DNA from 2 places in the Streptomyces sp. NPDC025638 genome. Region 2 is predicted to be linked to the other one. Evidence: predicted binding sites of a transcription regulator. Region 2 holds the regulator's gene; the other holds the start of a gene.

Region 1 (7,223 bases), on a different contig from region 2:
CGGCGACCTTCGCCCAGCCCGCGAGCTGCTCCTCCCCGTGGAACCGGGGGACGCGGTCGCTCTGGCCCGCCGACTCGTGGCCCACGTACGTGCCCTCCGTGACGATCAGGCCGACCCCGGCGGCGGCCCGGCGCGCGTAGTACGAGCGCACGTCCTCACCCGGGATGCCGCCCGGGGAGAACATCCGGGTCATCGGCGCCATCGCGATCCGGTTGGGAACGGTGAGGCCGTTGAGCGCGATCGGGCGGGACAGGATCTGGGCCGCGCGGGAGGCGGGGGGCGTGGTGACGGTCACGTGGGGGGCTCCTCGTGAGTGGGGGTCGGGTTAACCGGCCGGTATGTGAGCATGCATTGTTGCAACCCCTTAAGTAATCGCCTATGCACTGCCCCACATTCCGCCCCCGGGAAAGCCTCTATGTGACGCCCCTCACACTCTCCCGGTTCAGTCGCCGCACCCGCTCCCGCAGCACCTCGTCCGGCTGCGCCGGCTCGGCCGACTCCGGCGGACAGTCCCACTCCCGTTTGGGCGCCCGCCCCACCCGCTCCCGAGCCCACATCCTCCTCGCCGCCCTCGGCCGTACAGCCCCCGCCCTGTCGCTCTCCGAGGCCGACTGTGCGGCGCTCGCCCCGCTTGGGCTGTGTGTTCGGCACGGCCCGCTCTAGCCGTCATACGGGTGTCCCTTCTCGTTGTTGCTGGACCATCGCGGCACGGATCTGGGCCGCGCGGGTGTGGACCGCATGGGCGGACAGGGGCGCACTGGGGCGGGCGGCGGCGTGTTCGCCCCGGCATGCGCCGCACATACCGCCCGGCAGGGCCTCCGGGCGGCCGGGCGTGCCGCACTTGGCGCACTCCAGGACGCGGAGGGGCGGGCGCGGGACGGGTTCCGGAGGGAGCTTGGCGGTGAGGCGGCTGCGGACCAGGGCCGCCGGGTGGTGCACCGGCGTGGGCAGGCCGCCGGTCAGGGCACGCAGTACGGCTTCGTCGGAGGCTCCCCGCGCGAACCACTCCACCACCAACGTCGAGGAATTCGAGGAGTTGGCCGCGGTGGCTCCCGAAACCGTGCGGCTCGAGTACATCAATGGAAAAGTCGAGGTCAAGGCAGTGCCGGACGGCAACCACCGGGAGATCTTCATCCGGTTGCAGGAGCAGTGCATGCAGCAGCCCTGACCTACGTCTGTATCCCGAGTCCGGTGTCAGGGCAGAGGCCTACCGCAAGGGCCGCGCCCGCACGGACGGAGCCCTGGCGCGCAAGGGCCACTTCACGGGGCACGGGGAGTGGTCCAAGAGCGACGGCATCCTCGTGGCCGTAGAGATCACCTCCCACGACCGTGACACCGACCAGCGCGACCGCATCGACAAGCCGATCGGCTACGCGGCGGCCGACATTCCCGTCTACCTGCTCATCGACCGGGACAACGACACCGTCGTCGTCTACAGCGAGCCGAAGGACGGCCGCTACCAGCAGGTCTCCTCGCACTCTTGGGGTTCCCAGGTGGAGATCCCCCACCCCGTCGGCTTCACCCTCGACACGTCGGAGCTCAAGGACTACGCCGACTGAAACGCCCGAGGGCGACGCCCCCGCACGGGGAGCGCCGCCCTCGGATCGAGCAGGACGCTCGATCAACCGGAACCGGTCGATCAGAAGTCCATGTCACCGCCCGGCATGCCGCCCGGAGCGGCCGCGGCGGCCTTCTCCGGCTTGTCGGCGATGACGGCCTCGGTGGTGAGGAACAGCGCGGCGATGGAGGCGGCGTTCTGCAGCGCGGAACGGGTCACCTTCGCCGGGTCGATGATGCCTTCCTTGACCAGGTCGACGTACTCGCCGGTCGCGGCGTTCAGGCCGTGGCCCGGGGTCAGGTTGCGCACCTTCTCCACCACGACACCGCCCTCGAGGCCGGCGTTGACGGCGATCTGCTTCAGCGGAGCCTCGAGCGCGAGCTTCACGGCCTGGGCGCCGGTCGCCTCGTCACCCTGCAGCTCCAGCTTCTCGAACACCTGGGAGGCCTGGAGCAGGGCCACGCCACCACCGGCGACAATGCCCTCCTCGACGGCCGCCTTGGCGTTGCGGACGGCGTCCTCGATGCGGTGCTTGCGCTCCTTGAGCTCCACCTCGGTGGCGGCACCGGCCTTGATGACCGCGACACCGCCGGCGAGCTTCGCCAGGCGCTCCTGCAGCTTCTCGCGGTCGTAGTCGGAGTCGCTGTTCTCGATCTCGGCGCGGATCTGGTTGACCCGGCCGTTGACCTGGTCGGAGGAGCCGGCACCGTCGACGATGGTGGTCTCGTCCTTGGTGATGACGACCTTGCGGGCGCGGCCCAGGAGGTCCAGGGTCGCGTTCTCCAGCTTGAGGCCGACCTCCTCGGAGATGACCTCGCCGCCCGTGAGGATGGCGATGTCGCCGAGCATGGCCTTGCGGCGGTCACCGAAGCCCGGGGCCTTGACGGCGACGGACTTGAAGGTGCCACGGATCTTGTTGACGACCAGGGTCGACAGGGCCTCGCCCTCGACGTCCTCGGCGATGATCAGCAGCGGCTTGCCCGACTGCATGACCTTCTCCAGGAGCGGGAGCAGGTCCTTGACGGAGCCGATCTTGGAGTTGGCGATGAGGATGTACGGGTCGTCGAGCGACGCCTCCATCCGCTCCATGTCGGTGGCGAAGTACGCCGAGATGTAGCCCTTGTCGAAGCGCATACCCTCGGTGAGCTCCAGCTCCAGACCGAAGGTCTGGGACTCCTCGACGGTGATGACGCCTTCCTTGCCGACCTTGTCCATGGCCTCGGCGATGAGCTCGCCGATCTGGGTGTCGGCGGCGGAGATGGAGGCCGTGGAGGCGATCTGCTCCTTGGTCTCGACGTCCTTGGCCTGCTCCAGCAGGGCGGCGGAGACGGCCTCGACGGCCTTCTCGATACCGCGCTTGAGGGCCATCGGGTTGGCGCCGGCGGCTACGTTGCGCAGACCCTCCTTGACCAGGGCCTGGGCGAGCACGGTCGCGGTGGTCGTACCGTCACCGGCGACGTCGTCCGTCTTCTTGGCGACTTCCTTGACCAGCTCGGCGCCGATCTTCTCGAACGGGTCCTCGAGCTCGATCTCCTTGGCGATGGAGACACCATCGTTGGTGATCGTGGGAGCGCCCCACTTCTTCTCGAGGACGACGTTGCGGCCCTTGGGGCCGAGCGTCACCTTCACGGCGTCCGCGAGCTGGTTCATGCCGCGCTCGAGGCCGCGCCGCGCCTCCTCGTCGAACGCGATGATCTTGGCCATGTGAAGTGGTCCCTCCAGGACTGGGGGTGATTCCTTCGGACCGCGCCCGCGCCCGCGACGGACGGCCCACGGGCCGGTGGTTCCTTGCCCCACCCGCTCCGCGGCCTCACCGACCCGGTCCTTCTTTTGTCACTCTCACCTTCAGAGTGCTAACGCCAATGATTAGCACTCGCCTCTGTCGAGTGCAAGCGGCTCGGGGAGATCCGCAGGTGGGCAGCGGCGTCATGGCGCCTGGGCAGACCGAAGGGCCCGTACCCCGGGAGGTACGGGCCCTTCGAAGATGAACAGAACGTCGGTGTCAGTCGACGCGTGCTTCAGCTGGTCGCCAGCCGGACCATGTCCGCCTGCGGGCCCTTCTGGCCCTGCGAGATCTCGAAGTCGACCCGCTGTCCCTCTTCCAGGGTGCGGTAGCCGTCCATCTGGATCGCGCTGTAGTGGACGAAAACATCCGCACCACCGTCGACCGCGATGAAGCCGTACCCCTTCTCCGCGTTGAACCACTTGACGGTGCCCTGAGCCATGCCTAACTCCCCTATTACTGGCCCTTGCACAGATCCACACCTCGCGGATCCGGGTCAGACCTCACCCCCCATTGGCTTGGGGGCGTGCGCCGGAACGCGTCGACCGCGGCTGAATGTATCTGTCCAACTGCCGTCTGCAACAGGTCAATCGGACGAGAATTCTGGACGCGACCGGTCCGGAATGTGGCGAGAATTCGCCTGAATTCAGGGCAAGTCGGGCCCTGCAAAAGGTATAAAAGCCGCAGAAAGCCCGCGCACTTTGGCTACTTCTTGTCGGGCCTACGGCATGAATCCAGGGATTCCGACCCGGAGATCGGGAGCGAGTTCCCCAACTGTACCGCGCTCAATCACACTGAATTGCCCCCTCCGCTTCTCTCACGGAGGAGGCAATCAGATGAACACTCGGTAACCGCCGTTACCCACGGTAATGATCAGCCGCCGGCGACGGCCGGAATGATGGAGACACCCGAGCCGTCGGGGGTCGCCGTCTGAAGGCCCTGCTCGAAGCGGACGTCGTCGTCGTTGACGTACACATTGACGAAGCGGCGCAGCTTGCCCTGGTCGTCCAGGACACGGGCGGCGATCCCCGTGTGGTTCTTCTCCAGGCTCTCGATGACCTCGGCGAGGGTCGCGCCCTCGGCCGTCACCTCGGCCTGACCGCCGGTGTAGGTGCGCAGGATGGTGGGGATGCGAACGGTCACGCTCATACGATTTGACCTCCGGTGACGATAGGACCACGTTGCGTATCGGCCGCCGGGCCGGCGGTTTCGGCCTGTGGAGCTGACGTAAGACCTCGGCTCGGGTTCGTCCCGGGGGCAGTCGGCCGTGAAGCAGGAAGCCCAGCGGGCGACCGCTGGACTCCTCGGGACTCCGAGGAGGAGATCAAGTGAGGCCAGCCTCTCGGAACGACTCAAGGTTGGGACGAATGGTCGCGGTGAGCCCCGTACCGGCCACCGCGTCCAACGTCTTCAGGCCGTCGCCCGTGTTGAGGACGACGGTGGTCTTGGCCGGGTCGAGGACACCGTCCTTGATGAGCTTCTGCGTCACGCCCACCGTCACACCGCCCGCCGTCTCGGCGAAGATGCCTTCGGTACGCGCCAGCAGCTTGATGGCGTCCACGACCTGCTCGTCGGTCACATCCTCCACCGCTCCACCGGTGCGGCGCGCGATGTCGAGGACGTACGGCCCGTCGGCCGGGTTGCCGATGGCCAGGGACTTGGCGATGGTGTTCGGCTTCTGCGGGCGGACCACGTCGTGCCCGCCCTTGAAGGCCACGGAAACCGGCGAGCAGCCCTCGGCCTGGGCGCCGAAGATCTTGTAGGGCCGGTCCTCGACCAGCCCGAGCTTGATCAGCTCCTGCAGACCCTTGTCGACCTTGGTGAGCTGGGAGCCGGACGCGATGGGGACCACGATCTGGTCGGGCAGCCGCCAGCCGAGCTGCTCGCAGATCTCGTACGCCAGGGTCTTGGAGCCCTCCGCGTAGTACGGCCGCAGGTTGACGTTGACGAAGCCCCAGCCCTCGCCGGCCGGGTCGCCGATCAGCTCGGAGCAGAAGCGGTTCACGTCGTCGTAGTTGCCCTCGATACCGACGAGGTTGCCGCCGTAGATCGCGGCCATGACGACCTTGCCCTGCTCCAGGTCGTGCGGGATGAACACGCAGGAGCGGAGGCCGGCGCGGGCGGCCGCGGCGCCGACGGCCCCGGCGAGGTTGCCCGTGGAGGAGCAGGACAGGGTGGTGAAGCCGAAGGCGCGGGCGGCCTCCAGGGCCTGGGCGACGACGCGGTCCTTGAAGGAGTGCGTCGGGTTGCCCGAGTCGTCCTTCACGTAGAGCCCGCCGGTCACACCGAGCTCGCGCGCCAGGTTGTCGGCCTTGACGAGCTTGGTCCAGCCCGGGTTCAGGTTCGGCTTGTCGGCCACGTCCGCGGGGACGGGCAGCAGCGGCGCGTAACGCCAGATGTTCGCGGGGCCCGCCTCGATGCGCCTGCGGAGTTCCTCGGTTTCGTACGCCGAGAAGTCGTACGCGATCTCGAGCGGGCCGAAACACTCCTCGCAGGCGAACACCGGTCCGAGCGGTACCCGGTGACCGCACTCGCGACAGCTCAGGGCAGCGGCCGGGCCGAGGTCTACGGTGGGATTGCTGGTGCTTGCAACTGTCTGCACAGCCATGGAGGCGAGGCCCTTTCTCCTCATCTTCCTCACGACGCATCTCGCCGTGAGACGGATTTGGCACCTTCCCTAGCCGGGAGCCTCGCTGGAGAACGAGAACCGACTGGAGGGTTGCCGGGGCTTCATCGGGCCGTGTCCCTCTGCCCCTCTGGATGAGCTGTATGTGGTTGTAAACGCCCACGACCCTCGACATGCGATGGTCATCGGCGTTGTTCAAGACTGTAACCGAAGGCCAGGACAGTTGAGATAGTCGTCCGAACCGCGAGACAACGTGAGGAGCCGCTGACTGTGCTGGAAGAAGTCGAGCGCTGGCTGGCCACCCGCTCCTGGTCCGTGACCGATCGCCCCCTCCACAAGATCCTCGCCGCCAAGCAGCGGACGGGTCAGTCGGTGTCCGTGGTGCTGCCCGCGCTCAACGAGGAGGAGACGGTCGGTGACATCGTCGCCGTGATCCGCCACGATCTCATGCAGCAGGTCCCGCTCGTCGACGAGATCGTCGTCGTCGACTCCGGATCCACCGACCGCACCTCCGCGGTGGCCGCCGCCGCGGGCGCCAGGGTCGTCCACCGCGACGACATCCTGCCGCGCATTCCGGCCGTTCCCGGCAAGGGGGAGGTCCTGTGGCGCTCCCTGCTGGTCACGAGCGGGGACATCGTCTGCTTCATCGACGCCGACCTGAGGGAGTTCTCCTCCGACTTCGTCTCCGGGATCGTCGGCCCGCTGCTGACCGACCCGGGAGTCGACCTGGTCAAGGCGATGTACGACCGACCGCTGGGCGGGGCGACGGGCCAGGGCGGCCGGGTCACCGAGCTGATGGCGCGCCCGCTGCTGAACATGCACTGGCCGCAGCTGGCCGGCTTTGTGCAGCCGCTCGGCGGCGAGTACGCGGCCCGCCGCTCCCTGCTGGAACAGCTCCCGTTCCCCGTCGGCTACGGCGTGGAGCTGGGCATGCTGGTCGACGCCCTGCACCTGGTGGGCCTGGACGCCCTCGCGCAGGTCGACGTGGGTGTGCGCAAGCACCGGCACCAGGACGGGCAGGCGCTGGGCCGGATGGCGGCGGCGATCTACCGGACGGCGCAGCTGAGGCTGGCCCGCGGTCACCTCGTCCGGCCCTCCCTCACCCAGTTCGAGCGGGGCGAGGACGGCTTCGAGCCGCGCACCTACTCGGTGGACACGGAGGAGCGGCCGCCGATGGCGGAGATCGCGGAGTACGCCTCGCGCAGAGTGGCCTGATCGCTGGAGAACGGCTGTATACGGCCCCCTCTCAGGGTGGA
Region 2 (7,223 bases):
TGAGGTGGGCGACGCGCATGCGGTCGGTCATGGGGGTCGGGCCGTGGATCAGGACGGCTCCGCGGGAGGTGATGTCGGCGCAGTAGGTGTCGAGGTCGTCGACGCGCAGGACCACCAGGGAGCGGTGGCCGGTGGCCGTCTCGCCCAGTTCGCCCAGCACCGAGGCCATCATCGAGCGGTCCTGGAGCGCGATCCCGGCGGAGCCGGAGTGCGGGCTGAACTTCTCGTACGGGCCCCCGGTCGCGCCGGACTGCGGCTTCAGACCGAGGACTTCGGCGTAGAAGCGGTAGCAGGCGGCGAAGTCGGTGACGAGCAGCCGGACCTGTGCGAGTTCCACGGTGTCTCCCCCTGGTGTCAGGACCAGCGGCCGGTACGGCCCAGCAGGAGGGCCGCCGCGGCGGTCCCGGCAGTCGATGTACGCAGCACGGTACGCCCCAGGACGTACGCCTTGGCGCCCGCCTCCTCGAAGAGCGCCAACTCCTCCCGGGACACGCCTCCTTCGGGCCCCACGACCAGCACGATCTCGCCCTGGGCGGGGAGTTCGGCGGTGGCGAGCGGTGCACTGCGGTGCTCGAAGTCGGAGTGGAGCACGGCGGCGAAGTCGGCTTTGGCGAGAAGTGCGGCAACCTGCTTGGTCGTCGCCGCGTCCGCGACCTCGGGGAAGCGGACCCGGCGGGACTGCTTGCCGGCCTCACGGGCAGTGGCCCGCCACTTGCCGAGCGCCTTGAGCCCGCGCTCGCCCCTCCACTGGGTGATGCAGCGGGCGGCCTGCCAGGGCACGATCGCGTCGACGCCGACCTCGGTCATGGTCTCGACGGCGACCTCACCGCGGTCGCCCTTGGGCAGGGCCTGGACGACGGTGATCCGGGGCGACTCCGCCGGCTCCTCGTCCACGGTGCTCATATGGACGATCAGCCGGTCCTTGCCCTCGGCGCCGATCACCTCGCACACCGCGTAGCGTCCGGCGCCGTCGGTGAGGACGACCTCCTCGCCGGGCTGGAGCCGCTTCACGGAGACCGCGTGCCGTCCCTCGGGGCCGTCGAGGACGTACTGCCCGCCGCCGCCCGCGCGGAAGTGCTCGACGACGAAGACCGGTGCCGTCATCGCGCCTCACCCCTGGTCGACAACGCTGTCTCGGCCGCGGCGAGTTCGGCCGCCAGGACCTCCACCAGCTGCCCGGCCGGCAGGTCCCGGGCCATCCTGTGCCCCTGGCCCGCCCACAGCGCCATGCCCTGCGCGTCACCGGCCTTGGCGGCCGCCTTGCGCAGCGGCGCGGTCAGATGGTGGACCTCCGGGTAGGCGGCGGGGGCGTACGGCCCGTGCTCGCGCATGAAGCGGTTGACCAGGCCGCGGGCCGGCCGGCCGGAGAACGCGCGGGTCAGCTCCGTACGGGCGAAGAGCGGGTTGGTCAGCGCCCGCTTGTGCAGGGCGTTCGCGCCGGACTCGGGGGTCGCGAGGAACGCGGTGCCGAGCTGGGCGGCGCTCGCGCCCGCCGCGAGGGCGGCGGCGATCTGACCGCCCCGCATGATGCCGCCGGCCGCGACGATCGGGAGGTCCACGGTCTCGCGGATCTGGGCGACGAGGGAGAGCAGTCCGATGCCCGCGCAGTCGTTCTCCGGGATGTCGCGGTGGCTGCCCTGGTGTCCGCCGGCCTCCACGCCCTGCGCGATCACCGCGTCGGCGCCGGCCCGCTGCACGGCGAGGGCCTCCTCGGCGGTGGTCGCGGTGACCAGGGTGAGGGTGCCCGCGCGGCGGAAGGACTCCAGCACCTCACTGGTGGGGACGCCGAAGTGGAAGGAGACCACCGGCACCGGGTTGTCGAGGAGCACGGCGAGCTTGACGTCGTAGCCGTCGTCGCGGCCGCTGTCCGGGTCGCCGAGCTCGGTCTCGTACCAGGCGGCCTCGCCGGCCAGCTGATGGGCGTAGACCTCCACGGCCGACGGGTCGGCGTACTCCGGCTGCGGCATGAAGAGGTTCACGCCGAAGGGGCGGTTGGTGAGTCCGCGCAGCTGCTTGATCTCCTGGTACAGGCCGTCGGCGGTCTTGTACCCGGCGGCGAGGAATCCGAGACCGCCCGCATCGGACACGGCAGCCGCGAGCTGCGGGACGGAGACCCCGCCCGCCATGGGGGCCTGCACGATCGGATGAGGGAAGAGATCGGTCAGTGCGGAGGACATGACGGCATGTTGTCACGTCCTCCGATCAAGTCCGAATCCGGCCTTCCCTTGGCATACGCCATTGGCATGCGGCCGGATCAGCGACCGCCGGCCGACCCGTCAGCGACCGTTGAACGCATCCTTCAGCCGCGAGAACAGCCCCTGCTGACCCGGCTGACTGTGCCATCCCGGGGGCCAACCCCCGGAACCCCCGGCCGACCCGTCAGCGACCGTTGAACGCATCCTTCAGCCGCGAGAACAGCCCCTGCTGACCCGGCTGGAACTGGCCCTGGGGCCGCTCCTCGCCGCGCAGCTTGGCCAGCTCGCGCAGCAGGCGCTCCTGCTCGGGGTCCAGCTTGTTCGGGGTCTGGACCTCGACGTGGACCACGAGGTCGCCCCGGCCGCCGCCGCGCAGATGCGTGACGCCCCGGCCGTGCAGCGGGATCGACTGGCCGGACTGGGTGCCCGGGCGGATGTCGACCTCTTCGAGGCCGTCCAGGGTCTCCAGCGGGACCTTGGTGCCGAGCGCCGCCGCCGTCATCGGGATCGTGACCGTGCAGTGCAGGTCGTCGCCGCGCCGCTGGAACATGGCGTGCGGCAGCTCGTGGATCTCGACGTACAGGTCACCGGCGGGACCGCCGCCGGGGCCGACCTCGCCCTCACCGGCGAGCTGGATACGCGTGCCGTTGTCCACACCGGCCGGGATCTTGACCGTGAGGGTGCGGCGGGACCGTACGCGGCCGTCGCCGGCGCACTCCGGGCACGGGGTGGGCACCACGGTGCCGAAGCCCTGGCACTGGGGGCACGGGCGGGACGTCATGACCTGGCCCAGGAAGGACCGGGTCACCTGCGACACCTCACCGCGGCCGCGGCACATGTCACACGTCTGGGCGGTGGTGCCCGGCGCGGCACCCTCGCCGTTGCAGGTGTTGCAGACGACGGCCGTGTCGACCTGGATGTCCTTCGTCGTACCGAAGGCCGCCTCGTCCAGCTCGACCTCGATACGGATCATCGCGTCCTGGCCCCGGCGGGTACGCGAGCGCGGCCCGCGCTGCGACGCCGTACCGAAGAACGCGTCCATGATGTCGGAGAAGTTGCCGAAGCCACCGGCCCCGAAGCCGCCCGCACCGGCCCCGCCGGCCTGCGAGAGCGGGTCGCCGCCGAGGTCGTAGACCTGCTTCTTCTGCGGGTCCGACAGCACCTCGTAAGCGGCGTTGATCTCCTTGAACCGCTCCTGGGTCTTCGGATCCGGGTTCACGTCCGGGTGCAGCTCGCGCGCGAGCCGGCGGAAGGCCTTCTTGATCTCTTCCTGCGACGCGTCGCGACGCACGCCGAGAACGGCGTAGTAGTCCGTGGCCACTTACGACTCCGCCAGGATCTGTCCGACGTAACGTGCCACTGCGCGTACCGCTCCCATCGTTCCCGGGTAATCCATGCGGGTCGGTCCGACCACGCCGAGCTTGGCGACTGCCTCGCCGCCCGAACCGTAACCGACCGACACGACGGACGTGGAGTTGAGTCCCTCATGGGGGATCTCGTGGCCGATGCGCACGATCACACCCGGATCCTTGGCCTCGCCGAGGAGCTTGAGGAGCACGACCTGCTCCTCCAGTGCCTCCAGGACGGGCCGGATCGTGAGGGGAAAGTCATGTCCGAAGCGGGTCAGATTGGCGGTGCCGCCGATCATCAGCCGCTCCTCGTTCTCCTCGACGAGCGTCTCCAGCAGGGTGGAGAGCACCGTCGAGACCGTGCCTCGGTCCTCGACCTCGAAGGCGTCCGGCAGGTCTTCGACCAGCTGGGGCACGTCCGTGAAACGACGGCCCGCGACCCGGCTGTTCAGCCGCGCCCGCAGATCCGCCAGGGACGATTCCCCGAAGGGTGCCGGGCAGTCGACCATCCGCTGCTCGACCCGGCCGGTGTCCGTGATCAGCACGAGCATCACCCGCGCGGGCGCGAGCGACAGCAGCTCCACGTGCCGCACGGTCGAGCGGGTCAGGGAGGGGTACTGCACGACGGCGACCTGCCGGGTGAGCTGGGCGAGCAGCCGGACCGTGCGTGCCACGACGTCGTCCAGGTCGACGGCGCCGTCGAGGAAGTTCTGGATCGCCCGCCGTTCGGGGGCGCTCATCGGCTTGACACCGGCGAGTTTGTCGACGAACAGCCGATAGCCCTTGTCCGTCGGGATCCGCCCCGCGCTCGTGTGCGGCTGGGCGATGAAGCCCTCGTCCTCCAGGGCCGCCATGTCATTGCGGACGGTGGCCGGGGACACACCGAGGTTGTGCCGCTCGGTCAGCGCCTTGGAGCCGACCGGCTCCTCCGTGCCGACATAGTCCTGGACGATGGCGCGCAGCACTTGGAGCCTGCGTTCGCTCAGCATTCGCGCGCACCTCCAGAAATGTCGTGATCTTGACGCCCTGCCTGGCACTCTGCTCGTCCGAGTGCCAGAGTTCCCCGGCCCAGTGTACGGCGGTGGGGTACGCCCCGGGCAAGGCCGGTCATGCGCCTTCGTGCCCGTGGTGGCCGTCACGGATAGCGTCGCCGTATGACGGTGACTTGGGAAGAGCTGGGGTGGGAGCGGGTGGCCGCCGGGGTGGGCAGGTGCCGGCTGCCTGGCTGGGACTGCACGGCGGGGCTGGTTCTCGGTGAGGGTACGGCGCTGGTGGTGGACGCCGGGTCGAGCCTCGCGGAGGGCGCGTGGTTGCGCGCGCGGGCGCAGCGGCTCGCCGGTCACCGTGTGACCCATCTCGCGCTCACCCACCCCCACTTCGACCATGTCTTCGGCGCGGCGGCGTTCGCGGGCGCGGAGGTGTTCGCCGCGGTCGGCACGGACGCGGTGTTCGCGTACGAGCGGGAGGACCTCCGCCGGGACGCGATCCGCAACGGGCTGCCCGCCCGGGAGGCGGAGGAAGCGGCCGATGCCCTCGTCCTGCCCCGTCATCCGGTCTCCGGCGAGTGGACGCTGGACCTGGGCGGGGGCCGCCAGGTGCTGCTGGCGAACGTCGGCCCGGGCCACACCGCCCATGACCTGGCGGTCCTGGTTCCGGGCGAACCCGAAGTGGTGTTCTGCGGCGACCTCGTCGAGGAGTCCGGCGAGCCCCAGGCCGGCCCCGACGCCGTACCGTCGCGGTGGCCCGCGGCCCTCGACCGGCTGCTCGCCCTCGGCGGCGAGGACGCGTTGTACGTCCCCGGTCACGGAGCGGTGGTCGACGCGGGCTTCGTACGACGGCAGCGCGACGAGCTGGCGGCGCGTTTCGGCGTGTCGTGAGCGGGGGTACGGCGGTTCTCCTATCGTCATCCGAATGCGCCAGTACTCGCCGGACCTGACCCCGCCCTGGAAGAAGCCCAAGCCGGTCCCGGAGGTCCCGGCGGACCCCGGTCTGGTGGTGGAGGAGCCCGGCACCGGTTTCTGCGGTGCGGTGATCCGCTGCGAGGCGGGCACGGTGACGCTGGAGGACCGCTTCGGCAAGCACCGGGTGTTCCCGCTGGAGCCGCGCGGCTTCCTGCTGGAGGGCAGGGTGGTGACGCTGGTGCGGCCTTCGACGGCGCCGGTACGTCCCACCCGTACCGCTTCCGGCTCGGTCGCCGTCCCCGGCGCACGCGCGCGTGTCGCCCGCGCCGGCCGCATCTACGTCGAGGGCCGGCACGACGCGGAGCTGGTGGAGAAGGTGTGGGGCGACGACCTGCGCATCGAGGGCGTGGTCGTGGAGTACCTGGAGGGCGTCGACGACCTGCCGTCGATCGTCACGGAGTTCGGGCCGGGCCCGGACGCGCGGCTCGGGGTTCTCGTGGACCACTTGGTGCCGGGTACGAAGGAGTGGCGGATCGCCGAGTCGGTGACGAGCGAGCACGCGCTGGTGGTCGGCCACCCGTACATCGACATCTGGGAGGCGGTGAAGCCGGCGTCCCTGGGCATCGCGGCCTGGCCGCGCATCCCGCACGGCCAGGACTGGAAGACGGGCGTGTGCCGGGCGCTGGGCTGGCCGGAGAACACGGGGGCGGCTTGGCAGGGGATTCTGTCGCGGGTGCGGTCCTACAAGGACCTGGAGGCGGAGTTGCTGGGGAGGGTGGAGGAACTGATCGACTTCGTCACGGGTAGCGGTGGGGCCTGACCTTCTCGTAAGCGGCGAACTCGCTGGTGTCCAGTTCGACGCCAATTGACTCCAACGGCGTGAGGTCGCCGAACTTGGTGATCCGTTGACACCGGTAGTCTGCGTACTCCCCATTGCCCGTTGGCTCGGTGAGCAGCACGCACTGAGCCATGACGGGATCGATGATCAAGTAGGCCGGTACCTTTGCCGCCGCGTAGATCGACCGCTTGACCCCGTAGTCGCGCCCGACACTCGTCTTTGAAACCACCTCCACGAGCATCGTGATGACTTCGGACGGCATCAGCCTTCCATGGCCCGGCCCGGTGCCCCGCTCCAGTACCACCAGGTCCGGCTGCGGCTGACTCGTCTCCTCCAGAATTGCGATGTCCTGAGTCTGAAGGCGTCGCCACTTCCGACGGGGGATCTGGTCGACCAGCGCCTCCACGATGTCGTTGTGCGCAACATCGGGCCCCGCCATCATCACGATTTCCCCCCGGAGGAGCTCGACCTTGAATTCCTCGGGGAACTCAAAGTTCTCGAAGAACTTCACGATGTCGGTGGTCATCGGTCGGTCTTCCACAGCGGTCATCTCCGCAGCCCTCCGGTTTCCGCCACCGTTCAACTACGGCGGCAGCGTACGAACCAGGTTAGGCATCGAACCGGTGATCCGCACCGATTCACTCGCCCGAGTGATCAGTCCACCAGGTCCCTGACCACCGCATCCGCCAGCAGCCGCCCCCGCAACGTCAGCACCGCACGCCCCTCCTCGTACGGCCCCTCCTGCAGCAGCCCGTCCGCCAGCGCCCGGCGTGAAGCCGCGAGGCCCGCCTCCCGGAGCAGCTCCAGCGGCACGCCCTCCCGCAGCCGCAGTTCCAGCAGGATCCGCTCCACCCGGCGGTCCTCGTCCGACAGCAGCTCGCGGCCCGCGCCCGGTGTCCGGCCCGACGCCAGGGCCGCCGCGTACGCGCCCGGGTGCTTC

The links. The regulator HrcA, encoded in region 2, represses chaperone genes, less so after heat shock. The targets are predictions, from matches to a motif close to TTNGCACTCNGNNNNNCNGAGTGCNAA.
Region 1: groL (chaperonin GroEL) is a predicted target of HrcA. The motif match lies at 3,389-3,415, and genes of this name have one in related genera.

What each region holds. Positions count from the first base shown of each region.
Region 1 covers NZ_JBVHLX010000015.1:101,040-108,262, reverse strand. The annotation lists gene ACZ4EG_RS34020 (NADH:flavin oxidoreductase) at 1-295, opposite strand, end outside; gene ACZ4EG_RS34015 (hypothetical protein) at 667-1,077, opposite strand; partial or broken gene ACZ4EG_RS34010 (Uma2 family endonuclease) at 1,037-1,559, shown strand; gene groL (chaperonin GroEL) at 1,640-3,262, opposite strand; gene ACZ4EG_RS34000 (cold-shock protein) at 3,577-3,783, opposite strand; gene ACZ4EG_RS33995 (MoaD/ThiS family protein) at 4,215-4,490, opposite strand; gene thrC (threonine synthase) at 4,666-5,949, opposite strand; SAM riboswitch class I at 5,967-6,108, opposite strand; gene ACZ4EG_RS33985 (glucosyl-3-phosphoglycerate synthase) at 6,238-7,182, shown strand.
Region 2 covers NZ_JBVHLX010000001.1:558,980-566,202, reverse strand. The annotation lists gene ACZ4EG_RS02515 (VOC family protein) at 1-337, opposite strand, end outside; gene ACZ4EG_RS02510 (16S rRNA (uracil(1498)-N(3))-methyltransferase) at 355-1,104, opposite strand; gene ACZ4EG_RS02505 (nitronate monooxygenase) at 1,101-2,177, opposite strand; gene dnaJ (molecular chaperone DnaJ) at 2,380-3,516, opposite strand; gene hrcA (heat-inducible transcriptional repressor HrcA) at 3,517-4,533, opposite strand; gene ACZ4EG_RS02490 (MBL fold metallo-hydrolase) at 4,699-5,421, shown strand; gene ACZ4EG_RS02485 (DUF3097 domain-containing protein) at 5,456-6,265, shown strand; gene ACZ4EG_RS02480 (Uma2 family endonuclease) at 6,243-6,833, opposite strand; gene hemW (radical SAM family heme chaperone HemW) at 6,938-7,223, opposite strand, start outside.